Regions from separate parts of the Paenibacillus sp. FSL H7-0940 genome, predicted to be linked through region 2. Evidence: riboswitches for the same ligand, from Rfam matches in the RefSeq annotation. Region 2 holds a riboswitch; the other holds the start of a gene.
What was found. Region 2 has a riboswitch for ZMP and ZTP ahead of MHB71_RS16845 (DJ-1/PfpI family protein). Riboswitches for the same ligand answer to the same signal wherever they lie in the genome.
Positions count from the first base shown of each region.

Region 1: another riboswitch for ZMP and ZTP. It lies ahead of MHB71_RS27955 (TIGR01440 family protein); the one in region 2 lies ahead of MHB71_RS16845 (DJ-1/PfpI family protein).

Region 1 is NZ_CP150280.1:6,349,392-6,365,069, reverse strand. It holds gene MHB71_RS28025 (DUF1146 family protein) at 1-220, opposite strand, end outside; gene MHB71_RS28020 (F0F1 ATP synthase subunit epsilon) at 827-1,231, opposite strand; gene atpD (F0F1 ATP synthase subunit beta) at 1,294-2,697, opposite strand; gene atpG (ATP synthase F1 subunit gamma) at 2,793-3,665, opposite strand; gene atpA (F0F1 ATP synthase subunit alpha) at 3,876-5,390, opposite strand; gene MHB71_RS28000 (F0F1 ATP synthase subunit delta) at 5,407-5,955, opposite strand; gene atpF (F0F1 ATP synthase subunit B) at 5,952-6,440, opposite strand; gene atpE (F0F1 ATP synthase subunit C) at 6,554-6,778, opposite strand; gene atpB (F0F1 ATP synthase subunit A) at 6,857-7,675, opposite strand; gene MHB71_RS27980 (ATP synthase subunit I) at 7,721-8,098, opposite strand; gene MHB71_RS27975 (AtpZ/AtpI family protein) at 8,091-8,345, opposite strand; gene wecB (UDP-N-acetylglucosamine 2-epimerase (non-hydrolyzing)) at 8,531-9,688, opposite strand; gene upp (uracil phosphoribosyltransferase) at 9,912-10,541, opposite strand; gene glyA (serine hydroxymethyltransferase) at 10,971-12,218, opposite strand; gene MHB71_RS27955 (TIGR01440 family protein) at 12,453-13,046, opposite strand; ZMP/ZTP riboswitch at 13,188-13,269, opposite strand; gene MHB71_RS27950 (low molecular weight protein arginine phosphatase) at 13,366-13,938, opposite strand; gene MHB71_RS27945 (manganese efflux pump MntP family protein) at 13,997-14,557, opposite strand; gene MHB71_RS27940 (L-threonylcarbamoyladenylate synthase) at 14,733-15,678, opposite strand, start outside.
Region 2 is NZ_CP150280.1:3,822,806-3,838,483, forward strand. It holds gene MHB71_RS16765 (LacI family DNA-binding transcriptional regulator) at 1-363, shown strand, start outside; gene MHB71_RS16770 (DUF4272 domain-containing protein) at 482-1,669, opposite strand; gene MHB71_RS16775 (RtcB family protein) at 1,682-2,902, opposite strand; gene MHB71_RS16780 (hypothetical protein) at 3,081-3,503, opposite strand; gene MHB71_RS16785 (GNAT family N-acetyltransferase) at 3,612-4,049, opposite strand; gene MHB71_RS16790 (GNAT family N-acetyltransferase) at 4,087-4,512, opposite strand; gene pgsA (CDP-diacylglycerol--glycerol-3-phosphate 3-phosphatidyltransferase) at 4,529-5,059, opposite strand; gene MHB71_RS16800 (ClbS/DfsB family four-helix bundle protein) at 5,059-5,604, opposite strand; gene MHB71_RS16805 (ABC transporter permease) at 5,803-7,728, opposite strand; gene MHB71_RS16810 (ABC transporter ATP-binding protein) at 7,725-8,480, opposite strand; gene MHB71_RS16815 (sensor histidine kinase) at 8,597-9,601, opposite strand; gene MHB71_RS16820 (response regulator transcription factor) at 9,598-10,287, opposite strand; gene MHB71_RS16825 (SDR family NAD(P)-dependent oxidoreductase) at 10,477-11,241, opposite strand; gene MHB71_RS16830 (class I SAM-dependent methyltransferase) at 11,291-12,037, opposite strand; gene MHB71_RS16835 (VOC family protein) at 12,230-12,613, opposite strand; gene MHB71_RS16840 (GNAT family N-acetyltransferase) at 12,789-13,262, opposite strand; gene MHB71_RS16845 (DJ-1/PfpI family protein) at 13,274-13,876, opposite strand; ZMP/ZTP riboswitch at 13,937-14,018, opposite strand; gene MHB71_RS16850 (GNAT family N-acetyltransferase) at 14,069-14,584, opposite strand; gene MHB71_RS16855 (YfiT family bacillithiol transferase) at 14,618-15,142, opposite strand; gene MHB71_RS16860 (GNAT family N-acetyltransferase) at 15,190-15,678, opposite strand, start outside.

The DNA of each region.
Region 1 (15,678 bases), 2.5 Mb from region 2:
AGTCAATGACAAAGCCAGCAACGGCATGCCCCAAAATGATGGCGAGCAACAAATGCAACAGTCTTCCCTGAGCACCTCGTGGTTGCCTGATGATTAAATCCAGTTTGAGATTTGTCAAAGCCCACCAAGACAACGCAATACATAACAGGGAGACGATGATTGAGACCAAGCCATTGGTGCTTAACGCTTGGTTCACCTGATTCATCAGATCAGTATCCATATATTCTTTACCTCCACATTTGTTGCAGCGATCAGCATATCATATGCCCGGCACCCATAACTTGTTAGTATACTGGAATGTCTTAAGCACAACATACTGAGCGTACTGTCAGATTTACTCCTGCCAGGCAGGAATCTCCTGATGCCCAATCACCGAGCAGCAACAATGCGGCTGTGCATGACTATGGAATCTACTACGCAGCTTCCTGCTTCTGCTGACTCTATGGAATATAGGCTCTTTCATCATACATTGTCAATTACATTGATTTCCACTTCTAAAATATTTTAATTTTAAAATGCCGGGATTTTGTGACTAAAACGACATAAAAGAGCGCTATTTCGATATCGATTCTGTCATTTCCTCGGAAATAATTTAAATTTACTCATGAAAAAAATGGTTCTCTTAGTGGTAAATGCGCCCACTACTTTAGTCCTACATTCTATTCAAATAATCATAATCGGTGAATAGTTTGCTTAAAATACTTCTGTTTACTGAAGGGATAGGATGGATTTATGGTCAGCCCTTTTGATATATTCGATAAAACAATTCTATCAAACAAACTCAAAAAAGCCCGGCAGACTAAGCCGCCAGGCTTCAAAGAATCGTTTATTTGCCGAACACATTAATCCGGTTAACCGCTTTTTGCAGCGCAATCTCTGCACGACGGTGATCAAAGTGGTCCTGATTGCTTTGGCTTGCAAGCCGACGTTCTGCCCGCTCTTTCGCCGCACGCGCACGATCCACATCAATGCTTTCCGGGAATTCAGCACTCTCTGCGAGTACAACAACCTTATCTTTACGAACTTCGATAAACCCGCCACCGATAGCAACTCGTTTATTTTCTTTTCCGTTATGGATATAGATTGGTGCAATCTGCAAAGGTGTAACCATAGGAATATGACCTGGCAGAATGCCCAGTTCCCCTTCAATACCACGAGCCGTAATGCTATTCACCTGTTCTGAATAGACCAAACGCTCGGGTGTTACGATTTCCAACAAAAAGGTGCTCAATTCCATCCCTCCTGAAATATCCGAAGGATAGCCCGCTTCATAAGGACAATCCTGGATTCAGACTAAACCAGTGTTTTGGCTTTCTCCACTGCCTCTTCAATTGTACCAACAAAGAGGAAAGCTGCTTCCGGAAGATCATCATACTTACCTTCGAGAATCTCTTTAAAGCTGCGCACCGTTTCTTTAACTGGAACGTATTTACCCGGAATACCGTTAAATGCTTCAGCAACGTGGAAAGGCTGGGACAAGAAACGTTGGATTTTACGAGCACGGTATACAAGCGCTCTATCTTCTTCACTCAACTCGTCCATACCCAGGATTGCAATGATATCTTGCAATTCATTGTAACGTGCCAAGATACGTTTAACGCCTTGAGCTACGCTGTAGTGTTCTTCACCTACAACTTCAGGGGACAAGATCCGGGAGCTGGAAGCCAGTGGATCTACCGCAGGGTAGATACCCATCTCGGAAATTTTACGCTCCAAGTTCGTCGTTGCATCCAAGTGAGCAAACGTCGTTGCAGGAGCCGGGTCAGTGTAGTCATCCGCAGGCACGTAGATGGCCTGGATGGATGTTACAGAACCTTTTTTCGTTGATGTGATACGTTCTTGCAGTTGACCCATTTCTGTTGCCAGCGTAGGTTGGTAACCTACCGCGGAAGGCATACGTCCAAGCAAGGCAGATACTTCTGAACCCGCTTGGGTGAAACGGAAGATATTATCGATAAAGAGCAACACGTCACGGCCTTCTTCATCACGGAAGTATTCCGCCATCGTCAGACCTGTGAGGGCTACACGAAGACGTGCGCCTGGAGGCTCGTTCATTTGTCCGAAGACCATTGCTGTTTTGTTGATAACGCCGGAATCACTCATCTCGTGATACAAGTCATTACCTTCACGTGTACGCTCACCAACACCCGCAAATACGGAGATACCGCCGTGCTCTTGTGCGATGTTGTTGATCAATTCTTGAATGGTTACCGTCTTACCTACACCGGCACCACCGAAGAGACCGATTTTACCACCTTTAGCGTAAGGAGCGAGCAAGTCGATAACTTTGATTCCTGTCTCCAACATTTCTGCTTGGGTAGTCAGTTCATCAAATGCAGGTGCTGAACGGTGAATCGGGTTCTTGTGCTCAGCAGCTACGGCACCGCCAGTATCAATCGCTTCGCCGAGTACGTTAAATACACGACCCAGTGTTGCTTCTCCGACGGGTACAGAGATTGGTGCTCCTGTATCTAAAGCTTCCATACCACGAACAAGTCCATCCGTGGAGGACATCGCAATACAACGTACTCGGTTGTCACCCAGATGTTTCGAAGCTTCGAGTGTAAGGTTTACACTAACGCCGCTCTCACTTACTGTAGTGATCGTAATGGCATTGAGGATTTCCGGCAGACCGCCGCGATCAAACTCGACGTCAACAACCGGACCCATGATGCTCACAACGCGTCCTTTGTTCATCTTAACGTTCCCCTCCTACAAGCCTGCTACTTTTGCAAAAATAATGTACCGTTCGTTTATCTTTGCTCTGCAAGCCTTCATTAATAAAAAAACGGTTAGCCTTGTGCTGCGTTGGCACCTGCCACAATTTCCGTAATCTCCTGCGTAATCGCCGCTTGACGGGCACGGTTGTATGTCAATGACAAGTCGTTAATGAGTTTGGATGCATTTTTGGTTGCATTACCCATTGCCGTCATTTTCGCGCCGAGCTCACTTGCCTTACCGTTCAGAAGTGCACCATAGATCAGCGTTTCCGCGTAACGCGGAAGCAAGACCTCAAGTACAGCTTCAGCAGACGGCTCGTATTCGTAGCTTGCCGTTGGTCCTTCCGCAGCAGTTACCTCAGGTGTTTCCATCGGAAGAAGTTTTTCTACCGTAGGAATCTGGGTCAACGCATTCACAAAGCGGTTATAACAAATGTACAATTCATCAAATTCAGCCAGTTCAAACCCATGAACAGCCTCGTGTGCGATGGATTTGATGTCTGCAAATGAAGGCGAATCCGACAGATCCGTTGTTGTGGATGCCATCGCAATTTCACGACGTCTGAAGTAATCGCGTCCTTTACGTCCAATGACGAACAATTCGTAGTCATCCTGGGAGTTGTGGCGTTCTTTGAGCGTCTGATTAACCTGACGCAAAACGTTCGCATTGTATCCACCTGCAAGACCACGGTCCGATGTAATGATCAGGTAAGCTGTCTTTTTGACCGGACGGCTCTCCAGCATCGGATGCTGTATACCTTGCGTGCTTGATGCAATACTAGCTACAACTTCTTTCAGTTTCTCCGAATAAGGACGGGCTGCTTCCGCTTTTTCCTGCGCTTTACGCAGTTTTGCAGCAGCTACCATCTCCATTGCTTTGGTGATCTGCTTGGTGCTTTGTACGCTTTTAATTTGCCGCTTAATTTCGCGCATGCCTTTTGCCATGATTTCACCACCTTAAAGTTTTGACAAAGTCAAAACTACATCGTAAGCACAACCCTACTTTGACGGGGTCAAAGTTACTTCGTAAGCATCACCACTAGTTTTGACAAAGTCAAAACTACATCGTAAGCATCATCTTTTTTTGACAGAGTCAAAGTATTACATGCAGACATGCGGAATCGGTTAGACAACTCCGCACCTGCAATCATTTATTTAGACAGAGACAGCAAAGCTCTTTCTGAACTTCTCAATTGCACCTTTCAGTGCATTTTCGTTGTCTGCAGTCAATTCTTTAGTATCACGGATGGATGCAAGAATCTCCGGATGGCTGCTCTCCATGAACGCGAGGAACTCACGCTCGAAACGAGTAACATCACCTGTTGGAATCTCATCCAGGAATCCTTTAACCGCAGTGTACAAGCTGACAACCTGTTGTTCTACAGGCAGAGGCTGGTTAACACCTTGCTTCAGGATTTCCATCATACGCGCACCACGATTCAGGCGGGCCTGAGTCGCTTTATCCAGATCGGAACCGAACTGGGAGAACGCTTGAAGCTCACGATATTGAGCGAGGTCGAGACGCAGGGAACCTGCAACCTTTTTCATCGCTTTGATCTGAGCAGAACCACCGACACGGGATACGGAAATACCTACGTTGATCGCCGGGCGTTGTCCAGCATTGAACAAGTCAGCTTCCAGGAAGATTTGTCCGTCCGTGATGGAGATTACGTTCGTTGGGATGTAAGCAGATACGTCGGAAGCTTGTGTTTCAATAAACGGCAGTGCGGTTAAAGAACCACCACCAAGTTCATCATTCAGCTTCGCAGCACGCTCCAGCAAACGGGAATGCAGGTAGAAGACGTCACCCGGATAAGCCTCACGGCCCGGTGGACGACGAAGCAACAAGGAAAGCTCACGATATGCAGAGGCTTGTTTGGTCAAGTCATCATAGATAACCAGAACGTGCTCGCCTTTGTACATGAAGTACTCACCCATCGAACAACCGGAATACGGTGCGATGTACAAGAGTGGTGATGGATCGGAAGCTGCTGCAGTTACAACGATTGTGTACTCCATTGCGCCTTTACGACGAAGAGTTTCCACAACTTGAGCAACCGTAGACTGTTTCTGACCAATAGCCACATAGATACACTTCATGCCGCTACCTTTTTGGTTCAGGATCGCATCAATCGCGATGGATGTTTTACCTGTTTGACGGTCACCGATGATCAACTCACGTTGTCCACGACCGATTGGAACCATTGCATCAATGGCTTTGATCCCTGTTTGCATCGGCTCATGAACCGATTTACGATCCATTACGCCTGGTGCTTTACCTTCAACCGGACGGAATTCCGTTGTAGCGATTGGCCCTTTGCCATCTACAGGAATACCGAGCGGGTTCACAACGCGTCCAATCAATGCTTCGCCTACAGGCACTTGCATGATTTGACCAGTACGTTTCACTTGGTCACCTTCACGAATATCGTAGTAAGGTCCCAGGATAACGACACCGACATTGCTTTCTTCGACGTTCATGGCGAGTCCCATAACACCGCTTGGGAATTCAACCAACTCGTTGGACATGACGTTCTCAAGTCCGTAAACACGAGCGATACCATCACCAACCTCGATTACCGTTCCGACTTCGACTACATCGATATCAGTCTTGTATTGTTCGATTTGGCTCTTAATTAATGTACTGATTTCTTCTGGTTTGATACTCAAGTGTCCTCACCCCAATCTACTGTACTCGTCTGTTAAAAGACTGCTCAAGACGTTCGAGCTTGCCAGCCAAGCTGCCGTCATAGATCGTATCGCCAATGGCGACTTTCAATCCGCCCAGCAGAGTCGGATCAACAATGTTCTCGATACGAATCTTTTTATTCACACGGCCACCGAATTCACGGGCTACCGCTTCTTTTTCTTCATCATTCAACGCATAAGTCGAATAGACACGCGCATCAGCGATGCCCAGCGACTCACCTTGGATCTTCCGATAATCATTCAGCAAGTCTCCCAGCAATTCAACGCGCCCGCGCTCAATCAACAACAAGACTGTACGAAGGACTGAATCGGATACCTTGCCATCAAGACTTGAGTGAATTACGTTCTGTTTGGCTTCATCAGAAATGTTAGGGGATACGATAAACTTCTCGATATCTGCATCTCCGGTCAATGCACTGACTACTGCAACCAGTTCCTGTTCAACCTCAAGCACCTGCTGTTGCTGAAGAGCAACTTCGAACAATGCTTTCGCATAACGCTTGGCAACTATCGTATCGCGGCTCATTGTCGGCCTCCTACCTCATTGAGGTATTGGTTCACAAGCTCTTCTTGTGCAGGACCGTTCTCAACTTCTTTTTTGATCAACTTGGATGCAATCTGAACGGAAGCTGTACCCAGTTCGCTGCGAAGTGCTGCGACTGCTTTGTTCTTCTCGCTCTCGATTTCGCGTACTGCATCGTCTTTCAGACGATTAGCTTCAGCTTTTGCATCAGCCAAAATCGATTCAGCTTGTTTGCCACCTGTTTGTTTGGACTGTTCAATGATGTCGTAAGCATCTTGACGTGCTTGCTCAAGAGCTTGTTTTTGTTCCTCCACATAGGCAATGGCCTGTTCCCGAGTCTGTGCAGCCTCATTCATCTGCGTCATCACGAGTTCACGACGTTTTTCCATAATGGAGAACAAAGGCCCGAAGGCATAACGGCTAAGCAGCCAATATAAAATTACAAATGCAATCATCGCAAGAAGCGTATTTTCCCATATGAAACTCAATCTGTTCACTCCTTCCTGGAGGTATCCTTAAAACGTCATCCGTTAGAACGGACATTACCTAAAAAGAAGGCGCGGATGGCTATGGCCTTCCCCGCCAAACCTTTAAAATTTGATTAAGCCATACCGTAGAACATGAACGCGAGTACCACACCGATGATCGGCAATACCTCGATCAAACCTACACCGATAAACATTGTTGTTTGAAGAGTGGATTTTGCTTCCGGTTGACGGGCAATACCTTCCACCGTTTTGCTGATTACCATACCGTTACCAATACCTGCGCCAAACGCGCCCAGTCCTGCAACAATTGCTGCTGCGATTAATGCCATTGCTCCCATTTGTATATCCTCCTTAAAATGATAAATCGAATTTTTTATTGTTCAGCCTGGTGAAGAAATCTTCGTAGGGCTTGAAACTTAATGCTCGTCATGCGTCTCGATGCTCTGTGAAATGTACACCATCATCAAGATAACAAACACAAATGCCTGGATCGCGCCGATAAAGATACTAAAGCCTTGCCACACCATAAGTAGCGGAATCGCTGCAATAGCACCAAACACTTTGAATGTGGTCAGTTTCAGGATCGTTGCGATCAGTACCTCACCTGCAAAGATATTCGCGAATAAACGCATACCGTGTGTCAACAGCTTGGATGCCGTCTCAATCAAGTTGATTGGCAAGAACAAGGCGAATGGCTTGAAGTAATGCTGGAGATACCCTTTGGTGTTACGGAACAATCCAAGTCCATGAGATACAAGGAACGCTACGAGAGCAAGTCCCATCGTTACAGACAAGTCGGCTGTTGGTGATTTCCACCAAGCCAGTTCAACGTGTGGGTGTGCTTCAGGGTCCTTGGCATGCGCTTTTTCAAACGCCTCCACCGCTGTAACAATCGGCTTACCGAATACCTGTGCCTGATTAACATCTGTTACCTCAGATACAGCCACGAGCGGAAGGCCGAGCATGTTCCCTACAAAAATGAACATAATCATGGAAAGAGCGAGAGAGATAAAATGTTTACCTTTCTTCATATCCATTGTACTGGAAATCAGATTGCGGACGAATTCTACTGCCCACTCCATAAAATTTTGCAGCTTGCCGGGATTTTCAACGGATAATCTCCGTGTTGCCAGTACAGCAAAAATAAAAACAATTGCACCTGTAACTACCAGCATCAACAGAACCGATAGATCCAGTCGAAATCCGCCAAGCATAATAATTGGAGCTTCATGCATATTTTTCTCACCCCTTTCTCGACTTGAAAGCTGCAGCCCTTAACATCATTCTGCTCTGCGGGAATAGACAATCCCTATAATCAATAAGGAATATTGTGCAATGACGAGACCGCCTGCAACCGCATATGTATTGAAGTACTGCGGAAAGCGCATCGATATGAATATACCGAGCACAGCGAATGCCGCTCTTGTCAAAAATCCCAAGTTGACACGCTTCAAGTTACCTTCTGCCGCATCATCAGACATTTTCCTTACTTTGTAGCCCAGGTAAAATGCATTGATCCAGCTAACTCCTGTACCCAGGGCCAGTCCCAAAGCAATTGTCTCCACACGTGGCATAAAGGCCGCTGCGAGAAAACAAATCATAAGAAAGTACATGACGAAAACAGTCATCGATCTGCGGTATCTGGTTAGTTCACTCATCACTTTCCCCCATGATTTTTTTCGCGATAAAGTAGATGCTTACACCGCCTGCCGCAAGAAAAAAGAGAACGCTTACGGCGATCCATATTCCGTTACCTCCGATGGTCTTGTCCAACCAGGAGCCAGCGTAATATCCGGCAACAGCGAGAATGGCAATCTCGATCCCAAAAGCTGTCACGAGTCCCATCGCTTTCCATACATTATCGTCATGGTTACGGGATGAATTTGGTTTGTTCGAATCGGCCATTTTCCACGCCACCCTTGCAATCCCAGTTAATTTTACTGAATGATGAGAGCCTTTGTCAATTGAATGATTTTAGCGTTTTAAAGGGGGAAACGACGGGAATACAGACCCTCAAAGCCCATAAACCCGCGTAAACCGTACAGTTTAACTGTATGCTTGCCCTTTATAAATCCGTCAGAAAAAATGTATTATTTTTTGAATTTTCTGTGAAATGATTCCGGACGCTCACTATTTACACCGAAATGATGCAAAATCGCATTGACAATTCTTTCCGAAGCATGTCCATCACCGTATGGATTGGCAGCCTGGCTCATGCTTGCATACAGGGTTTTGTCTGTAAGCAGAGCTTTGGTCCGTTCATACACACGTTCCTCTTCGGTACCTACCAATTCCAGCGTTCCGGCTTCAATACCTTCCGGGCGTTCTGTTGTATCGCGCAATACGAGCACAGGCACACCAAACGAAGGTGCTTCTTCCTGCAAACCGCCTGAATCGGTCAAAATCAAGTGAGTGTGCGGGTAAAAGTTATGCAAATCCACCACGTCTAGTGGATCAATTAATTGAATACGGGGATGATTCCCCAAGATCGCGTGAGCCGGCTCCTTCACAGCAGGACTTGGATGCACCGGGTACACGATGGCAATATCTTCGAATTCGTCGGCAATCCGTTTGACGGCCTGGAAAATGTTGCGGTGAGGCTCGCCTTGAGATTCACGGCGATGAGCTGTCATCAGCACTAGGCGTTTGCCTTGGGCCCAATCAAGTACCGGGTGTGTGTAGTCTTCCCGTACAGTATATTGAAACACATCTGTTACCGTGTTGCCTGTGACGTACGTACTAGACTCCGATTTATTTTCTTTGGCAAGATTGGAAGAAGACCAATCCGTAGGCGCAAAGTGTAGATCAGCCAGTACTCCCGTCAGCTGACGGTTCATCTCTTCCGGATATGGAGACAGCTTGTTCCACGTCCGCAGCCCCGCTTCCACATGTCCTACCTGAATCTGTTGCAAGAATGCTGCATAGCTCGCTACAAAGGTAGTTAATGTATCCCCGTGAACCAGTACAATATCCGGCTTAGCTTCGGCTAACACTGGCTCCAGACCGCCAAGCACACGAATTGTGATTTCATTCAATGTCTGACGGTCCTTCATCACATCCAGATCATAATCGGGATGAATGTCGAAAACTTCAAGTACCTGATCCAACATCTGGCGATGCTGCGCAGTTACGCAAACAATAGATTCAATAGACTCAGGGTGTTTCTGCAATTCCAAAATAAGCGGAGCCATCTTGATGGCTTCCGGACGCACCCCGAAGATCGTCATGACTTTAATTTTGTTGGACATTCGAGCAAAGCCCCTTTTCTATAAGTTCATGTTCAAAAAGTCCGGTTTTCAGTACCAAGAAGATGGAATGAAGGTAGAAATGGAGTAGCGGAGCGTAGGGAAAACTACGTGAGCCACGGACATTTCGGCTGAATTTCATATTCGATGCCGATGATGCCCTTGGGCATCCTTCGTAATCAAAATTGGACTTTTTGAACAACCTCTTACAAAGCATGCGATATGCTTATTTAGTGCCGTAAAGACGGTCTCCTGCATCTCCAAGCCCTGGAACGATATAACCATGATCGTCCAGACGGTCGTCCAATGCTGCTACATAGATGTCCACATCGGGATGTGCATCTTGCACAGCTTTTACGCCTTCCGGTGCCGCAACCAGGTTCATCATCTTGATTTGGGTACAGCCACGTTTTTTGAGCACGTCAATAGCTGCAATTGCCGAACCACCGGTTGCCAGCATCGGATCAATTACAATCAATTGACGCTCTGTTACGTCTGTAGGCAGTTTGGTGTAGTATTCTACCGGTTGCAGTGTTTCCGGGTCACGGAACAGACCCACATGTCCAACTTTTGCCGCTGGCAACAATTTCACAACGCCATCCAGCATTCCGAGTCCTGCGCGCAGAATCGGCACCAGTCCGAGCATACGTCCAGAGATGACTTTACCTTGTGTTGCAGCTACAGGTGTCTGTACATCAATCGTTTCCAGTTCAACATCTCTTGTAATCTCATAAGCCATCAACGTTGCTACTTCATCCACCAATTCACGAAAATCTTTCGTATTCGTACGCATGTCGCGTATAAACGTCAGTTTGTGTTGAATCAAAGGGTGATCACATATTACTAATTTTCCCATCTAATTTGTCCCTCCGGTAAGTTCTTCATGTTCAGCATTTCCAAATATACCTAGCCACCATTCATGGGCTCGATAAATCCTGTATATTATATCATCACCAACAACGAATTACACCATCAAAGGGCACCCAATCATTACAGATTACCGAATCCTATAAAAAACAGGACCGGAAAATGATCCATCCGGTCCTGTTTTGCTCCTGCTGTTATGTCGTTAAGAAAATGAAAATGATGAATACAATGGCACTCCGCCTACAGAATGATCCTTCGATCGCTGTTATCCCCAGATTTTTTTTATTCTCCTTTTAACAAGGGAAAAATCCGGAGATAAAGGCGAACGCTTCGCTTCTGCGGTCTCATTCTGTCTGCTTCGTTTTTTTGTATCCCATTTTAAGAACATCTCAAATACAAACAGCATGAGCAAAGTTTTTTAGTATTTAAGATCTGTATAGAGCGGGAATTGGTCTGTCAGTGCAGTCACTTCTGCACGGGCTTCATCCAGCTTCGCTGTATCTTTTGGATTTTTCAGCGTTTTAGCAATGATCTTACCAATAGCGACCATCGCTTCTTCGTTCATGCCACGGGAAGTTGCAGCAGGTGTACCAATTCGAATACCACTTGTTACAAACGGGCTTGTAGGGTCGAATGGAATGGCATTTTTGTTCACGGTAATACCGATGGAATCAAGCACATGCTCAGCTTCCTTACCTGTGATGTTCACACTGCGTGTGTCGATCAGCATCAAGTGGTTATCTGTACCACCGGATACGATGTTCAATCCTTCAGCGATCAGTGTTTCAGCCAGAACCTGTGCGTTTTTCACGACATTCTCAGCATACGTTTTGAACGATGGTTGCAAAGCTTCACCGAATGCTACCGCTTTGGAAGCGATCACGTGCATCAAAGGTCCACCTTGGGAACCTGGGAATACGGCTTTATCAATCGCTGCTGCCCACGCTTTGCGGCACAGAATCATACCACCACGAGGTCCACGCAGCGTTTTGTGTGTAGTTGTTGTTACGAAATGCGCATGTGGAACCGGGTTTGGATGCAAACCAGCAGCAACCAGTCCTGCGATGTGAGCCATGTCCACCATGAACAAAGCGCCTACATCATTGGCGATGGAAGCCAGCTTTTCAAAATCAATGGTACGCGGATATGCACTTGCACCTGCAACGATCAGACGAGGGCGGTGTTTGAAAGCCGCTTTGCGTACTTCATCATAATCAATCAGGAATGTATCTTCCTGTACGCCGTATGCTACAAAGTTGTACAGCAAACCAGATGCGTTAACCGGGCTACCGTGTGTGAGGTGTCCACCATGGGCAAGGTTCATACCAAGTACAGTATCACCAGGTTTCAACGCTGCAAGATAAACTGCCATGTTCGCTTGTGCACCGGAGTGAGGTTGAACATTCACGTGTTCTGCTCCGAACAATTCTTTTGCACGATCACGCGCGATGTCTTCAACGATGTCCACATGCTCACAACCGCCATAGTAACGTTTGCCTGGATATCCTTCAGCGTACTTGTTGGTCAGAACAGATCCCATTGCTTCGATTACTGCTTCACTTACGATGTTCTCGGATGCGATCAGTTCGATGTTGTTCTGTTGACGTTTCAGTTCAAGATTCATCGCTTCCAGTACTGCCGGGTCATTCTTGCGCAATTGTTCCATGATTAAATTCCTCCCAGGTATAAGTGAAGTTATAAAGCGAAACTACAGTGGTTACACTCCTGACTTCGATTGCATCACCATCTTCCGATCGCTGTTATCCCCGGATTTTTTCTGAACTCCCTTATAATAAGGGGAAAATCTGGGGATAAAGGCGAACACTTCGCTTCTTCAGATTGGTGTTGCACTCTCCGTTTTCGTGTAAAGTCTAATTTAGCTTTATATTGGTTGAAGATATCAGTCACAAAATGTCGAATCTGGTTGTTCTTCCACACGATACACCGCGCGTTCGCCGCCAATCAACTTCGGACGGGTCAACGCTGTGGTTACACGAGCATCTCCAACATAGCGGAGCGCTGTACGATAGGGTACGGCTACATGCCGGAGATGCATCCCAATCATCGTCTCCCCAATGTCAAGTCCCGCATGGGCCTGCACATGTTCAGCCAGGCATGGATCGGTCAGCGAACGATATGCTGCGGATGCCATTGAACCTCCGGCCTTGGGCACGGGTATAGCACCAACCTCGGTCAATCCAAGTCGAGTAAGCACAGAACGTTCCATTACCAGCGCACGGTTCAGATGCTCACAACATTGGAATACCGTGTCAAAACCGAACTCTTCCTGCACCTCGCGTATACCCGCAAGAAGCTGCTGTGCCACTTCAATGGCACCACTCGTACCAATCCGAGCGCCTGCGACTTCACTTGTGCTTGTACCGATCACAACGATCTGTCCAGGCCCAAGCTGTCCGGCAAGCGCCAGTTCATGCAGAATAGACGCGGTCTGTTCCTGCAATCCGGGTTGTTCCGAATCTAACTCTATAGTCATCCTATTATCGCCTCCCGATAAAATCATGCCCGCTGTCTCTTGGTTGTCCTTCGTATTCTTGCACGGCATCTCAGGTACTATTATAGCGAATAATCAGATGAAAGACGAAAAAAAGAGCAGTCTGCGGGTAACGCAGAATTGCTCTTTTGCCCAGGCGACCGGCCGTTTGTTCCGGTGCTCCATCGTGGTTATGCCCACTTCGTCGCCAGTTACACCGGATCCCTGTTTTCCCCTTCATCATAAAACAACCCGCGGCTAAAATCAACGGTTAATTTACATCACGTGTCCTATTTCTATAACCTGCCTCGCAGGATCAGAATTATCCCAGCTTATCCAAAAGCCGGTCCAATGCCGTCCGAATCTCAGCTGCAGCTATATTGTAATCATCACGACTTCCCCCAAACGGATCGGAGATGTCGAAACTTGGAATTCGTTGTCTAATCTCAATGGCTCGCTCACGCTCCGATGCCAGGATCTCTTGGCCAAGGGCACGTTTCATCTCAAGCGTTGCAAACAGGCTGTCCAACTCCTGAACATCACTTAATACCTGTTCATCATCCTCCACATATTCTTTCAATGTATAGGTTTTGTGGACTGAATCGGGAAAAACCTGCATGACATGTTGCTTATGACTCCGTGTTAATGTAAGAACCAGATCGGCCCAACCTACCAGGTTAGAGCTAAGCTGTGTGGAATGAGGTGGACCTTCAACGTTATGATCTCTCAAAACCGCTTCAGCATGTCGGGAGATCGGCATACCCGACGTTGCTGCCACACCTGCGGAGCGAACCTCTACCTGAATGCCACGCTCCGATGCCAATTTTCGCAAAAGCCCCTCTGCCATGGGGCTGCGGCACGTATTTCCTGTACACACGAATAAAATATGTTTCATTGTGTTAGCCTCCCCATTTTACATATGATGCGAATGATATGATATCTCAAGTTTTATTCTAAAATATAAACAAAAGTCCAAACGCAAGCAAGATTGCGCCACCAATTGCTTCGCCGTAATCCCCGAGATTCTGGCTCACCCGACGGCCTAATAGCAGACCCATAACCGACATCACCCCGCCACACACACCGAAAGCAAGTACAGTTAAGATCAGATCACTGCTGAACATCCCTAAGGATACGCCAACGGAGAATGAATCCACACTTACGCTGAGGGAGAACAAAACAACGCCGAGCAGGGAACGGTGGTCCACCAGCTTTGTATCGCCTTCACGGAATGCATTCAGAATCATATGAGCACCCAGCAAAACAAGCAATCCACCTGCCGCATACGTCGTAATGTCACCGAGCAGGGAGCTAACGTATTTGCCCATATACATGCCGATGAGCGGCATGATGATATGAAATAGCGCCGTTACAATACTGATTCGCAATACATCCCGCAGCCGAATGCCCTTCATGCCAATTCCGATCCCGAGTGAGAACGCATCGAGGCCAAGCGCAATAGCCATGATCAAAATGGTTACCAACTGCCCTACATGGGCAGACACATCCCACATCCCCATACCCCCAAGTCACGTAAAGGTTCTTGTACACGATATGCGGACAAGGACCTAAACATGACCGATGAAAGGCAAACGGCGACGGATGTCTGGTCAGTTGCTGGCTTTATAGAATCTTGATTTTGTTTTGGAAAAAGAGTGATTACTCTCCTGACTGTATGATCAGGAGAGGTTATAAGGGGCGCTGGTTGCCAACTTGTATGAGTTGGTTCCCCGCAGCCTTGAGCAGCCGATTCATGACGGCTGCTCCCAGCCCTTCGCGTGAGCAGGCTTCAGCCACAATATATGTGGCGCCTTGCTCATCGCAGCTGCGCAGCGCGGCGTATAGCCGGCGCGCTGCTTCTTCCAGCTCGCTGGCGTCACCCAGCGAGAACACGGCATCGGCGCGGTACTGCTCCGCGTGCTCGGCGAACGCCAGCACAGCGGTGCGCTCTCCGCGCTGCGCCGCCTCTGCGAGGGCGGCGCTGATCCAGGTCGCCACCGCTGCGGGCGGCCCCTCTACCACGCACAGCGCCCCTGCGGGCGCGTAGTGCGTGTACTTCATGCCCGGCGAGCGCGGCGCCGGGCTACCCACGCCATCGGCCCCCTCCGCGAGTAGCGCGGGGTCCGTGGCGACACGGGCGGCAACGGCGGACAGTTGTTCCGCCGTAATGCCGCCAGGACGCAGGATGGTGACGGTACCGTCGTCACCGACCTGCACAACCGTGGACTCGACGCCCACCCCGGTGGGGCCGCCGTCCACAATGCCGCCGATGCGGCCATCCAGATCCTCGCGTACATGAGACGCGAGTGTCGGGCTTGGCCGCCCGGAGCGGTTGGCGCTTGGCGCAGCTACAGGGCATGCCGCCGCCGCGATTAACTGCAAAGCCACCGGGTGGTCCGGCATGCGCACGGCCACCGTGTCCAGACCGGCGGTGACACGTGGGGACACCGCCCCCGGCCTAACCGGCAGCACCAGCGTCAGTGGTCCCGGCCAGAAGGCCGCCATCAGCGCTTCCGCCGTTTCATTCACTTCCGTGACCAGCGAATCCAACTGGTCACGGTGCGCGATATGCACAATCAGTGGATTGTCGGAAGGTCGGCCTTTGGCGACAAATACAGCCTCCACGGCTGCTGTG
Region 2 (15,678 bases):
CAGATTCCCGAGCTGAGTAATCAGGCATTGGATGAGTTCCGCCAGACGTTCACTTCGGTGATCAGTGAGGATAACCTGCCTGAAGTGTTTGTATGTGCGAATGATTTCTATGGGCTATACACCATAGAAGCCCTTGAGAGTATGGGTATTCGTGTACCCGATCAGTGTGTTGTCACGGGATTTGATAATCTATACGACAATATCCCATTACTTGCCACAGTTAATGTGAACAAGGAGTTACTCGGTGCGCGTGCAGTGGATCAGATGTTATGGCGCATTGCGAATCCAGAGAGCAACGTCGAGAAAAAGTTGATTCTTGCTGATGTCATTATTCGTGAACAGTTTGGCAGACATAGTGGGTAATATGGCAGAATATCAAATACCCTTTAACCGTATTTGTGCGGCTAAAGGGGTATTTGCATTGTTGTATGTTGTGTAATATTTATTGTTTATTTACAATAGGCCATCACATCATCCTGTTCTACGTGTCTGTACGCACATCATCCCACGCCTGATCCAGATAACAGATCAGCCAGTTCAATGCCCGGTGACGTTCATAAGCCACTCCACCATTCAGGCCAGCGGGAGGTGTTTTGTCATTCACACGACTATCCACGCACACCCAGTTATAACGGTAGATCAGATCTGCTTCATCCAGAATCTCGCTTTTGTTACGCAGAGATGCATCGGAGAGAAAGTCGGTAAAACTATCCTTCTGCTGCAAATAACCGACATCCTTCCCTACGTTACATAACTCCGTTGGTGCGCCTAGTTCTTTCACATAACCAAGCGCCCACAACATTACGTGGTAGGCTTCATATCCCCAAGAGAAGGAGATGATCTCCTGCTGCTCTGCTCCGTGCTGGTCGATAAACCTCTTCTCTGCGGGTGAGAAAAAGGATTCAGCCTCATACTTGTCGATCACTTCCTGAACCAGTGCTGCGGTATCATCCGCACTTTCGCCGGCTCCCAGACACTCACCCTTAAGCGCGGCAAGACATAGGGCAACCGCACGACGCGCGACTTCCTCTTTACTCCGAATCGTGGTGTGCTCGTCTCCGGCCCTTACGGGCAAGTTCGCATTATACGGAATGCCTTGTTCAGTCAACCGTTGCTCTGACCGCGCTTTACGTTGAATGCCCGACTCCGACTGCGGTCTGTTACCGTCAAGGAAACTGGTGTGCGCTGTCACCGTGTAATCCTCCACTTCAGATTCTCCATTCACATCCAGCAATAACTGGCCTTGTGCATTCAGCAGAGATCCACCTCCCCAGAAGATGACGGCATCCAGCGCATCCGCCAACCGTAACAATTCGCCGAAGAATTCTTCCGATATATCCTCTTCCGTCTCAATACCAACCACCATATTAAGTGTGGAACATTTGATCAATACCTTTTCCTGGAGCGAAGCATTGCGCCCTTCAATCTGACTCAAAAATCCAAGCATGCCCTGAATCATTGTCGTAAATTCCTCAGGATGTGTCTGGCTGGTCATGATATTAAAGCCTTTGGTTTTCTTACTGAGCCATTTTTTCTGAGTCACTTGAATATGGGTCTTGTCTTCCCGGCGTTCAATCGTACCCTCAGGATAAATGGATTGAATCACTTCAAACAGCTGATCCAGGTCAAACTGAGAGCTATATATCGCACAATTTCTTATGAAGTTCACCCTCTTTTCTGACTAATCCTTGTATGGATCGAATTCATTACCTCCGGCCATGGCGACACCAACGGGACGCAGCACATGGTTGATCTTCAACGTATTCGCATGTGCGTTCAGCACGTCTTGCAGTTTCTTGTACACAAACGGACTTTCATCTGTGCCCGCTCCCCGCAGTTCGACACCATAGGCACGAATCGCCTCATGCATCTGTGCTTCGCTAATCTCGCCGCCCATGCGTGTGCGTAGCTTGTAATTCATTTTGCCAGCCGCCTGGGTCCGGCTCATCGTGCGCCCTGCCCCATGTACGGTGCTGCGGAATGACTCGGTATTCTCCTCGCTGTGGATCCCTTCCACAATTACCGAGATATCCCCCATACTGCCTCCGACAAAACCGAGTTGCCCGGGTGCCAATGGCGTTGCGCCTTTGCGGACCACAACTACCTCTTCACCCATGTGTTGTTCTTTCCAGGCAAAGTTGTGATGGTTATGAACGGCGTATTCAGCACTTGCCCCGAGAATTCCGAGCACCTGTTCAATGACATAATCACGTCCTGCATAGGCGTATCGGCCCGCCAAAGTCATTCCATCCCAATACATATCACCCATTTCGCTGTTCAGGTCAAACAACGTAGGCGGTTGATCCATCGATTCGCCCGGCGCTTTGCCACTGAACTGACGCCCTGCGGCAAGGTTAAGGAACCCACTCGCCACTTTGTGACCGAACCCGCGGCTGCCAAAATGATTTGCGATCCACACCTTTCCCGTTGCCTCTTCTACAAAAATATCCACGAAATGATTGCCACTGCCTACGGTTCCAAGTTGGTTGCGTGCGAGTGTCTTCAGCTTATGTTGTAATCCCGGTTCAATGGTATCAAACAGCTTCCAGCTCGCGTCGTCGAACAGCTCATGATCCACGGGTGTTGGATTGTTACGACCCACGCCGAAAGAAATGGTCGAATTGATGTCATCCATGATCGTTACAATCTGATCCCGAATATCTTCCCACATCAGATTTGTACGCACAGCCTTGTTGCCACAGGCAATATCATATCCGACACCTGACGGGCTGATCATATTCCGATAAGCGACAACACCACCGATGGGTTGTGAGTAACCTTTGTGATGGTCGGCCATCAGAGCCACACCCAATACATCTCCATATTGCGAGCAAGTCACCGCCTGACTTACGGCGTTCTCCAGCGGCTCCCCCCAGACTTTAATGTTATCTACGATACGCATAATTGTGTTAACCTCCTATGTACTTTTTTTTGAAAATACATCTTTTATTTCTATACTGTTGTTCTCATTAGTTTAACAAAGATTAGCGTGGCTAGAAACGTCGCCTTACTTTAGATCAACAATTATTTACGCATAAAAAAAGAGAGCTCAGCTCTCTTTTCTCACGGTTGGTTCCTATTCACTTCTTGCTAATCTTAAACTTGAACGCCCAAGTCGCTGTGTTACCAGAATATCGGCCTCTGTTCTCGGTCACCACCACGGAAAGTGTCTTGTTGGTTGATTTGGAGAACGAAGATAGTTTGACGTTGGCGCTTTTATCCCCGTAATCGGGAATTTTGTCCTGTTCTTCGGCGATGGCCTCCAGTTTCAATGTACCCGTGGATTTCAGGTTTAAAGTGACTGACGAACCCTCTTCCAGATCTTTGCCGTTCACACTTGCTCCGATGGCCCACTCATTACCGACAGAGTTATTCTCGACAAGCTCTGCGCTCACCAACGTCACGGTTACCTTGACCGTTTTGGCGGCAGCATAGGAGGTTGGGGAACATACGGCGAATACCAGGCTCAGAACCATGAAAACATTAGCCCATTTTTTGAACACGAGAGTGCCTCCCTCTTATTCGTTTCTTTTGTTAAGACTATGCCTTATTCGCCATGTTCCTTAAGTAATCCTTCCACTTGTGTAAGAAATTTTCACTTGAACTGTCTGTTAAAGATGCTTTCGGTAACCCTGAACCTTCTCATCCTTGAAACCTAACTTCTCATAAAATATATGTGCTTCCTTACGCTGATCGCCAGACACCAGAATCATGTAACCACAACCCATATCTTTTGCAATCCGCTCAATCTGGAGCATTAACCTCTGCCCAATGCCCTGCCTGCGTACCTGATCCGATACAATCACATTCTCCACAACCATGAACGGTTTGCATGGCCCCACCAGATCCATACACTCAACCCCCATAACGGACCCAACCAGTTTGCCATTGTAAAATGCCCCAAGCACATGATAATGACCATTCTGCTGTATGTAATGAAACATCTTTTTCATCTGCTGTTCATTGGTAGGCATTCCCATCAACTCATTGTATAGCTGGCTTAGTGCCGGTAAATCTTCAAGTTCGATTCCTTTAATGATAACCATCATAACCCTCCTGATTTTGTCCTATTTCGCATGCTTTGTCTTACATGAGGTCCTTTTTAAAATAATAATGACTGTGTCCAGTCGGTGCATTCTCGATCGTTGTGATCAATTGGTAGCCATGTTTCTTGTAAAATTCCGGTGCTTGATATGAGAAGGTGTTCAACATGACAAAATCACAAGATTTCTCTCGCGCAATTCGCTCAACTTCAAGCAACAACCGGGAACCATATCCCCGATGCCGTTGTTCAGAATCCACCCAAAGAATATCAACCTCCAGCCAGTTCCAGCAAAGTGTACTCAGCACACCTGCAACAATCTCACCAGTCTCATTTTTGATATTGAAATTCAGTTCTTCGTACCGATGCCTTAATTCCTCGCTCACATGTGCAGCATTAAATGCGATAAGTTGCTGGCGAACATACTCTGAATCTTGCTCGGTACTTGGGGTTATATTTCCTTTAGACATCTCCTAATCACTCCTTTTATCTCAACAGTTTATAATTTACGATAATGTAATTCATTCCGGATAAGAGAGTAACGCCTGTTGCAACCCATAGTAATGCCATATCCACTCTGATATCAGTCAGCAAACTAAACGGAACATTATTCAACAAAATGGCAATGATGGCTGCCACCTGAAGTACCATTTTGATTTTTCCATACCGATCTGCTGCAAGAGCAATGCCCTGCTCTGTGGCTACCATTCGTAAAGCTGTAATCACAATTTCACGTCCTATAATGATTACAGCAATCCATGAACTGATCATATTCCCCTGAACCATCATGACCAGCGCAACCGCAATCAACAGTTTATCCGCCAGTGGATCAAGCAACTTTCCCAGATTCGTGATCTGATTATATTTTCTCGCCACATATCCATCCAATTTATCCGTACCAGCTGCTCCTGCAAAAATAATTAGTGCAATCATCACGCTTTGCTGATTGAGAAAACAGATCATAAACAATGGAATCAACGCGATTCTAGCCAACGTGATTTTATTTGCCAGATTCATTAGACACCCATTCTCCCCTCATCCATGTTGGCTAAGTGACCTTTTTTCCATTTACGTAATCGGGTCCGAAAGGATTTAAAAGGAGCTACAGAATTAATCTGGATCCACTTCACCATAGCCCATCCGGGCTTGGTCCCCGTCCACTGTCTTATCCCTTGTACAAATAACTCCTCTTCGCTCAGCGAGTCAATCCAGTTCTGCCATTGTTGTTCTATCTCCCGAAACAAAGAGCGCAGCTCCTCCAGCGTACACCCTGAATACTTTTCGTAAAATGATTCATTTAATGACCCTAGTTGGTTCCATTTATATCCTGGGGCCGGCATATGACATTCATTTCCCAACTGTTCATTTCGCTCCCAACCCATCACCAGGTTCATCCATCCTAACTGGTACGCGATCATCTGGGCAGGCGTCTTATCTACACCTTCAACCCACTTATCTTTGTCGCTGTTATGGATGTCATTGAATTCACCCTCAAACAATTCATAGGTGCGTCGAATCGTCTCACTTAACTCTTTCTTCGAGGCATATAGAACTCCAGGCAAGCTACTCCACTCCCCTCGTTTCACCGTTATACATGAATCAGAAGCATGGACTCTATCATCATTTCGACTCAATTCCATAATCATCCTTTTTTTCATGAGGCATTATAGTTAGAAAAAGAAAAAAGAGCAGTCTGTAAACAATACAGCTGCCCTTTACTCAACCTATTTTGCTATATCAGCATAGTCCTGATCCCAATTCTACAAAGCTTCCTTAATCACTCGTTTATAGTACCACACAGACAACAGACCAAAGATCGAATATAACAATGTATAGACTATCATGACAATGACCGTAGGTGTCGCCAGCTCCGTACCAAAGAAAAACCAACCTGATTTCACGGCAAAGTAACTATGACTCAATCCCACCACAAGCGGAATACCGAAGTTAAACAACTGCTTGATCTGAATTCCACGCAACAGATTGCCTTGTGTAAATCCGAGTTTTCGCAGAATGGTATAATTACCCTTCTCCTCTTCACTCTCGTTCATTTGTTTAAAGTACAGGATACATCCCGATGTGATCAAGAACGTCAAACCCAGGAAACCAACAATGAACATAATCAGTCCCATATTATTACGTTGGTTATTTCTGAACTCAATCTGGGAGAAGCTCGGTGCTTCCAACTGCAGCTCCTTATATACGGCATATGCCTCTTCAGCCTGCCCCTCGTTCAGAATACGTACACCATAGTAATCAGCCCACTCGGATTTTTGCAGCTTGGGATTGAGATCCTGCCGCAGCTGCTGGTATACCGTCTCATCTACCACCGCTACAGGCGTGCCCCCAGTATAATACGTGGGAAGAACTCCAAGTTTGGTTGTTCCGATCAGTTGTTGTGCCAGCGTATGTTTCAACCCGCTCAAGACGATTGGACCTTTCTCCTGAATGGAAATTAACTGCTGAAGGGCATTTCCATATCCCATGAAGACCACTTCACCCGCTTGCAAATCAATGTTATCTACCATGTTGTCACTCAACACACTACTGAACAGGTACTGTTCCGTCATGGACTCATCCATCACTTCGTGAGCATCAATTTCAATATAAATAGGCTCTCTGTGCTTCTCTTCATATGGTATCTGTTTGTGTTTCAACTCGGCTACAAAGCGATCTTTCACATCAACCTGAGCAAAAGAGAAATCCTCCGGCAAGCTTTCTTTCGCCTGAGCCTCTGCGGAATAATACGAAATGTAACTGAGTGACAGCATGCCAATAGCAAGCGCCGACACGGTTGTAATAATTGTGAGCAGCAATGCGTTGGATTTCATGCGGAACATGATTGAAGATAACGACAACACCTCATGAATGGTAAGGTATCCGTTTTTACTTTTGCGAATCAGATTAAAGATAAAACTTACCGAACCCTTATAGAACAGGTATGTCCCCAGTATGACCGAGAAGAGAATCAGGATCATCGTATACATCAACTGCTGCATATCCATGGCCTCACCGCTGAACAGCCGTGCAGACATGAAGTATCCATACACAATCAGAGCAATGCCCAAGACGCCAACAATCATCTGTCCGACAGACATCTTCTGCACCTGCTGCTCCGAAGTGGCCGACACCCGAAAGAGTGAGAGAATGCTCTGTCTCTTGATAAAAGTGTAGTTCATCAGCATGATGAGCAGATACATGATCGTAAAAACAATCACCGTTTGCATCAGTGCCATGGGAGAGAAATACAGTTTCGTAATCGCATCCACACCGAGAATTTTGAACAATATCATCAATACCAGCTTGGACGCAAGAAACCCAATTAACACACCGATAGCCATGGAGCCAAAATAAAGAATACTATTCTCCGCACTCAAAATACCAAAAATTCTGCCTTTCGTCAGTCCGATCAATTGAAATAATCCAATCTCTTTGCTACGCCGCTTGATAAAGATCGTATTGGCATAGAGCAAAAAGATACCAACAATGACGATTAACAGTACCGAAGATGCGCCTATAGCCGCCGCACCTTTTGTTGAAGCAGCTACCTCATCCATGGAAGGATCATACTGTAACGTCACAAAGGAGAAATACAATGCCACACTGAACACAAGCGCAAATACATAGAGATAATAATTCTTCAGATTTTTCCTGAGATTGCGGAAGATAATATAATTCAAGCTCATTGCTGCACACCACCCAATACGCCCTGGGTTTTGATAATATCGTTGAAGAACGATTGCCGTGACTCGTCTCCTTTATTCAACTGGGTGTAGATCTGACCATCTCGAATAAAGATCACTCTGCTGCAATAACTTGCGGCAACCGGATCATGGGTAACCATAATAATAGTCGCCTTGCGGGCGCTGTTCATATCACTTAACTTGCCGAGCAGATCCGAAGCGGACTTGGAATCCAGCGCTCCTGTCGGCTCATCCGCAAAAATGATACTCGGCTCGTGGACAAATGCTCGTGCTGCCGAAGTCCGCTGCTTCTGACCCCCTGAAATCTCAGATGGATACTTGTCTTTCAACTCGTAGATTCCCAGTTCACGTGCGATCTGTTCAAACTTGTGGTGTGCCTCCTGCTTTGGAATGCTCGTAATCGAGAGCGGTAATAATACATTTTCCTTTACCGTAAGGGTATCCAGCAGATTGTATTCCTGAAAAATAAAGCCCAGATGATGTTTGCGAAATTCAGCCAGCTGTTTCTCCTTCATTCCGGTGAATTCCTTGCCCTCAATATCTATCGTGCCCTGGCTCACCCGATCAATGGAGGAAAGTACATTAAGCAGCGTTGTTTTACCCGAACCCGAAGGCCCCATAATACCAACAAACTCTCCCTTGCTTACCCCAAGATCTATTCCCTTCAGCACTTCCTGTTTATTTAATTTATTACCATAGACTTTATGAATTTTTTTGGCTTCCAGTATCCACATATCCCGCTCACTCCTCTTAGATCTTCTGCAAAATGCTCGTGTCTATATCATAATCGGGATGTGCAGTGTTATCGTGTGATTCACCGAACAAAACCAAAAAGCATGTGACATTGTTGTCACACGCCTGCAAGATGCACCATGTCGTTTTTTCGCGGAAAAGTAAGTGTGACGGTTGTGCCCTCGCCAAGAGAAGATTCTACATGAATGTTCACATGAAGCGTCTGGACCACCTGACGAACCAGATACAGCCCCATCCCGGTAGCCGCTCCATCCATTCTGCCTCGGGTAGACGTAAATCCTTTATCAAATATACGCGGCAGATCTTGAGTCTCAATCCCTCGCCCGTGATCCTGAATCATGAGTATGATGTGTCCATCCTGTTCCCGACTTTCAATGAGGATGTCCGATGAATCGCTATATTTCACCGCATTGCTCAACAACTGCCGGAGGATGAAGCCTAACCATTTGCTGTCTGTGAGCACGCGCGATACGATTAAAGACACATCAAAGCCAATGCCTTTGGAGATGCACCACGATTTCAGTGCTCGTATCTCGCTATTCAATACCGGTTCAAGTTCCGTCTCTTCGATGAACAGATCATTATGCATAAACGGAATACGCTTCTGGTGAAGCTGCTGATCCAGCAACTGATGAATTCGTAACCATTCATATGTCATTTGGCTCTGTAACTTGTCATCTGGCAAGCGCTCGATCATCAGTTGCAACGCTGTCAGTGGGGTCTTCACCTCATGAATCCAGGACAACATCTCGTCCTTCTCCTGTTCCAGAGCGATAAAATGATGTGACGACTCCTTACGATACCGCTGTGTCTGGGAACTGACGGCCTCATGTACAATCTGCTCATATGGACTTTCGGCGATATCGAGTTCTCCCAGATCATAGGTATGATCCCAGATGCTCAATTTTTTATAGAAACGGGTCTCTTTCAGGTATCTCGCCCAGATAAAAACAAGGCATACCACCACATTCAGTCCTACGATATACATCACAGATTGGAATGGAATGGACGAGTCCAGGTAGGCCACCAATAAAATAATAAGTTGCATGCTTACCAGTAGCCATAACCAACTAGCCCTTTCTCGTATGTACTTTCCGATCATGCTTCTGCCTCTTCCGTTGCCATGTACCCCTGCCCTACTTTGGTTTCAATGTACCGCTCCAAGCCGATGGGTTCAAGTTTCTTCCGTAACCGATTAACGTTAACCGTTAGCGTATTGTCACTCACGAAATGCTCATGATCCCACAAGCTCCGGATGAGGTCCTCACGGGTAACAATCTGATTTTTGTGCTCGACCAGCACTTTAAGGATGAACATTTCGTTTTTGGTCAACAGGACAGATTCATCCCCGCAGGTCAGTGTATTTTTCACATATTCAATAGCCGCACCGCGCCAGGTTCGAAGTTCAATATGCTCTGTATTATAGTTATACACCCTCCGCAAAGTCGCTTGGATCTTGGCAATCAATACATCGAAATGAAAAGGCTTCTGGATAAAATCGTCTGCCCCCAAATGCATGGACATAACCATATCCGCAGGATGATCCCGTGAGGACAAAAAGATAATCGGCACATTGGAGTGCGAACGAATGATCCGGCACCAATGGAACCCGTCATATTGGGGTAACTGAATATCTATAATGACCAGTTGCGGCTGAATTACGCTGTACTCCTGCAATACCTTTCCAAAATCCTGCACACCATACACGTCATACGACCATTGGGACAAACGTTCCTTGATTTCACTGAATAACGACTCGTCGTCTTCAATGAGCATAATTTTAAACAAGAGACTTCACCACGTTTCTGATCTTCTAAGGTTGAATAAGGTAATTAGACTCCGTTGTTGCAGGATCACCTTTACCGTTACGAATCGTTCTTCCGATCGCTGATTCCAGTGTACAGGGAAGTTGGGCTTATATCAAAAGGTATCCATACTTCGTAAGAAAACGAGCTGAAAGAAGTATCGTATATCATATTAGCTCTCAACAGTGTGTATAACATGGCTTGAATCACTATTTTCGTCCATCCGCTCGATCAACTGCATCGCTACGTCTCGTGGCGATCTTAATTGTCCTGCTTCATATACTTGATTGAACATACCTGCAAGAGCGAACTCCTCTGCACTTTTGCCTCGTGCAACAGCCTGCAATTCCGTATCGACCATCCCCGGATCAAAAGCAATAATCTCAACAGGGTTCTGTTGGCCCGTTTGCTCCAAAGATACGCATTGGGTGAACATGTTCATACCTGCCTTGGATGTACAGTACACTGCCATTGAAGGCGCCGGATAACTTCCCGAACCCGATGAGAGATTGACAATTTTACGTCTGGCGGACAGATGATTTGTTTGTTGAATAAAAGAGGAACTTAATATCATTGGTGCTGCGAGGCTGATGTTAAGACTCTGACTTATCTCTGCCGCACTGCATTGATTGATAGGTTTTAGAGGCTCCAGCATCGCTGCATTATTAATGAGTCCAATGAATTCAGCTTCCTGAGAAGGTATTTGGTCCAATATGTGTGTAATCAAATCATCGATCCCATTCAGGTCGGCAAGATCATACTGAACATGGCGGTAACGCCCGCTCCATTCCTCGCTTGATTCCAACAGATCCGAACCCCCGCGTGAAATACCGTAAACGTAATCCCCCTTAGCCAATAATAACTCTGCAAGTTGTAAACCGATCCCTTTGGATGTGCCTGTAATGATAAAGTGTCTTTTTCCTGTTTCTGTTCCCATTCCGATACCACTCCTCCTCTATTTTCAATGCATGTTTATTTCACTATTCTTACGAGTTTTTCTTTCTCCACAACGTGGCCCAGAGAAAAGGTACACCAAAATACGGTTCATGTTGCTCCAGCGACTTCATTGCACGGAACTCCACACATTCAAAGCCATCTTCCAGCATGTAGCGAAGCTTCTCCTCCGTGAACGCAAGACCACCGCGCATCGACTTCTCTTGATACACCTGCCAATCATTCATAACGATCTCAGGCCCACCAATATCGCCAAAACCAGGAGCAAAACAAGTCATTCCAAAGTATCCTCCAGGCCGGAGTGCATTGTGGATCATCTCTATGTAGGGAATGCGCTGATGTGGCAACAGATGGTGCAGACAACCCGAGTCGTAGACAAGATCATATTCTTGCTCTGGGGATAATTCGAACACAGATCGACATTCAAAATGCACGTCCAGTTGCTCCTCTGCCGCCCTCTCTTTAGCCCAAGCAATAGCTGTCTCCGAAAGATCATAAGCATCTACCTGATATCCTTGGCGGGTTAAATACAACGCATTTCTGCCCGGGCCACACCCCAGTTCCAGTGCCTTACCGCCGCTCAGCACACCTTCGTTCACATGCGCTACCAGATTCTCATCCGGTTTGTTTGGGAAAAAGGGGATTGGTCTGTTCCGATCCTCATAGAAAGGTTCCCAAAACTGCTTGGCAGATCTGAAATCCGCATCGAGCATATCATATAGATCCTGTACACTTTTAATCGTCTTTTCCACAACCACATTCCTCCTTAACTGCTCCATTCAAACCTTCATTTCAGACTATTCACTCCTCGTCATTTTCAATAAATCAGCCACACTCTATTATAACATTTTTACCCAGTAGTTCTCTATTTTTCTTGTGTTTTTCTACTCCAAAACATAAGCTTTTTCCCAACAAAAAAACGACCGACATGAATGTCGACCGCTTGCAATGGTGCTGTTTTAAGTTGTAACTTACTTCGCCCGTTCCAAAACTGCAAAGTAATTTCCTTCGTTATCAGCAAAGTTGAAGACACGCCCCGTTGGCATCTCGACAATCTCTCCAACCGTTACATGTTTACCAGCCAAGTCGGCATATAACTGATCCAGATTTTCGGTGAAGAACATTAACGAAGGTGTGCCCAGATTTACACCCGCCGACATCCGTTCAACGAACTCTTTGTCATGGAGTATAATGCTTGTCTGCGAGTCTGCGGTAGGCGCAATCTCAATCCATCTCATGCCCTCGTCAAGGTTTACTTCATCCACAATGTGGAATCCTGCAACTTCCGTCCAAAATGCCAGTGATTCATCCTGATTGTTGACATACAACATAATCTGGCCGACTTTGCTAAACATGCATCATTCACTCCTCTGATCATCTAATCTCTTAACATCCTGCTTATCATTCCTCAAATTCCAATAGAGTATAACATGCAGGACAGCTTTTTGATCATCTTTCTTTGCAAGTCCATGCAACTTAAACTGAAGTACACTTTTATGCTTCCACTTCAATTAGTTTTTTGAAGTTTCCTTATAATGTTTTAACAAGTGAAACTCTATGAAACCCCGAGGTATAATAGTTCATATCAACACCTTCTTTTTGAAAATTCATTCGTTCATAAAATAGGAGCGCTGCTTCATTTTCTTCATGATCAAGTGTGTAAAGCATGACATCACCACTGCCGAATTCAGCTATTTTTATACATATTTTTGTAATTAGTCCACGTGCTACTCCCTGTCGAAGGTGTGATTTGCATGTAACAACGCCAACGATTTCATATCGGTTAACAGTAGGATGAAAGATATAACCAGCATGACCTATGACAACATCTGCTTCGTCAACCATGACATAATAAGCACTGATACGTTCATCCGTCATTTTTAAAAATAAATCCCAGCGCGCAGGATACTGATCGCGTATAAACGAAGGGAATTGAAAATCATGATCCGTCATCATTTTCAGCACCGCTGGCTGATCAATCGCTTGAAAAAGGCGAATAGTCATCTTTTTATCCCCTACCTTTTAGTGTGCATGTAGACATCTTTTAAGTTACCAGCTTCATAATATGGATACTCTAGTTTTTGTTGAACTTGAAGGACGATCTCCGTAGACGTTAACATTTCGACCAAGTATAGTCCCAGGTCAATGGAAGCCGTAACCCCCGCACCCGTTACCGTATTACCATCACGCACTACACGCGCTGAGATTACTTCTGCACAATAAGGATTCAATAAATCATAAGCAGATGAGTTGGTAGTAGCCCTTTTTCCTTTTAGGAAACCTGCTGCCCCCAACAGTAGAGCCCCGGTACAAATAGATATTTTATAAGTGACATTTTCTGCCGTTCGGACCCATCGCATAAAATCCTCATCAAATCGAAGCGTTCTAGTTGATAATCCACCAGGAAAAAATACTAGATCAAAATCCCCTAGATGAGGTAATACTGCATCGGATTTCATTTTCAGCCCGCGGTCATCTGAAATTTCCTCCTTATCTGCGCAGAATGTCCATGATACGTTTTCCTTTACTTTCAGAATCGCTAGCCAAGTCACTGCTTCATAAAATCCAGCTAAATCCATGCTTGTCATTCCATCAAATAAAACAAACGCCATTTTCATTGCCGCCACCAGTCCTTTCGTTCCCTGAATAATAAATAAAGTGTTTGATCAAAAGATCAAACACTTTGCCCAGGCGTACGGCATATAATATATGTGCTCCCTAGTGGTTCACTCCACGTTTACGCCAGTCACACATAACAGATATTTACAACTAATATACATGACATCTTTCATATTGTATATATTATGAAATTATTGCGTGGCTTTTAACTTCTTCGTAAGATAAAGTACAACATCGTCGTCCATAATCGTTTCTTCACCCGGCTGAATGTAATGATCATGTTTGTGTACACCGTGACCGTCTGGTATGTACCCGCGATGGGCATATAGAACTTGCGCTTTGCCATAATCGGAAAACACACCTACACCAATGCCTGCTACATCCGTTCGTTCCAGAATAACTTCCTCTGCTCGGTCCATCAACCGTGAACCAATACCTTGGCGCTGGAACTTCATTAGTACATTAAAATCGTTAATTTCGGGAATTCCTTGTTCCCTGAAAGACGGGTAGCTGGAATTCCACAATACATTCACGTATCCGGCAAATTCTCCATTCAACTCGGCTACCAAGGTTACGCGTTCCCCATACTGTTGTTCAGCCAAGTAATGAAGATACTGCTCAGGGGATCTCCCCCAACCCTGCTCCTGAAACGCCTTTGATATGATTACAGGATCGTTCTCATTTAATAGTCTGATATGTACACTCATTGATGAATCCTCCTTAAAAGATATTTCTAATAGCTATATTCCCAATCTATCCCGAAGCGATGTGATGTGAGCAACATGGTGTTTGCCGTGCCAAGCATACATGCCCAGATTGTAATCCAGTCTTGTCGTTTCTTCCGATGAGGGATGATAAAATTGTTTGGCATAATCTGCATCTGTCAGCGCGTTTAACAGAAACACCCAACGACGATGGAGGGCATCCAGAATCTGAAGCGAGAATTCGACATCCAGGTCTCTTGAATCACTCAGTTCAGCCCAGCGCTCTTCATAATAAGGCCGAATCGTTGGTGTATCCTCTGTCAGCGCCAACTTGAAACGAATCATACTGTTCATATGGCTGTCTGCCATGTGGTGAATAACCTGTTTGAGCATCCATCCACCTTCTCGATACGGTAGACTTAATTGCTCTTCACTCAATCCCTTTACCGCTTCTCGTGCGCGTTCAGGCAACTCAGCAATGTCCTGAATCCACTTCTCCCGTTGTGCCAAAGTAACTTCACCCGTGTGTACAAATGGTCCTATCGGAAATCTTTCATCCATCCATTATTCCTCCTTGTTTACATGATTTAAATAACTTTAAGCAGGATCTACAGGGCATATTCCATAAGCCAACAGTCTCGCATCTGTCCTTCGTGCTGCTCATGTTTCTCCAACAGCTTAATCTTTTGGAAATCACATTTCTCGTAACAGGATATCGCTCTTAAGTTCCAGGATTGAGGGTCCATAACCACTTTACGGGCTTGTTTTTCATTAATCAGATAAGCCAGCATGGATTGCATCAACTGTGTACCAATGCCTTTATTCCAGTATTCTACCTCACCAATAAACTGATCCGTTCCATAGATGATCTCATCCGTGTCTCCATAACCATACTCCGTTCGCTCTTCTTCCTCAAGCTCATAGAACTGAATGTATCCAATCGGATGTCCTCCATACTCAACGATACAACGAGTAGCACCTTCTTTCTGATTGTAAAAATGCTCTCTCACCTGTTCCAGATCATGCGGCCGATCACGCCCTTCATAGTATTGAAGAACTTCCGGGTCTGACAGCCACTTCACCAGATGTTGTTCATC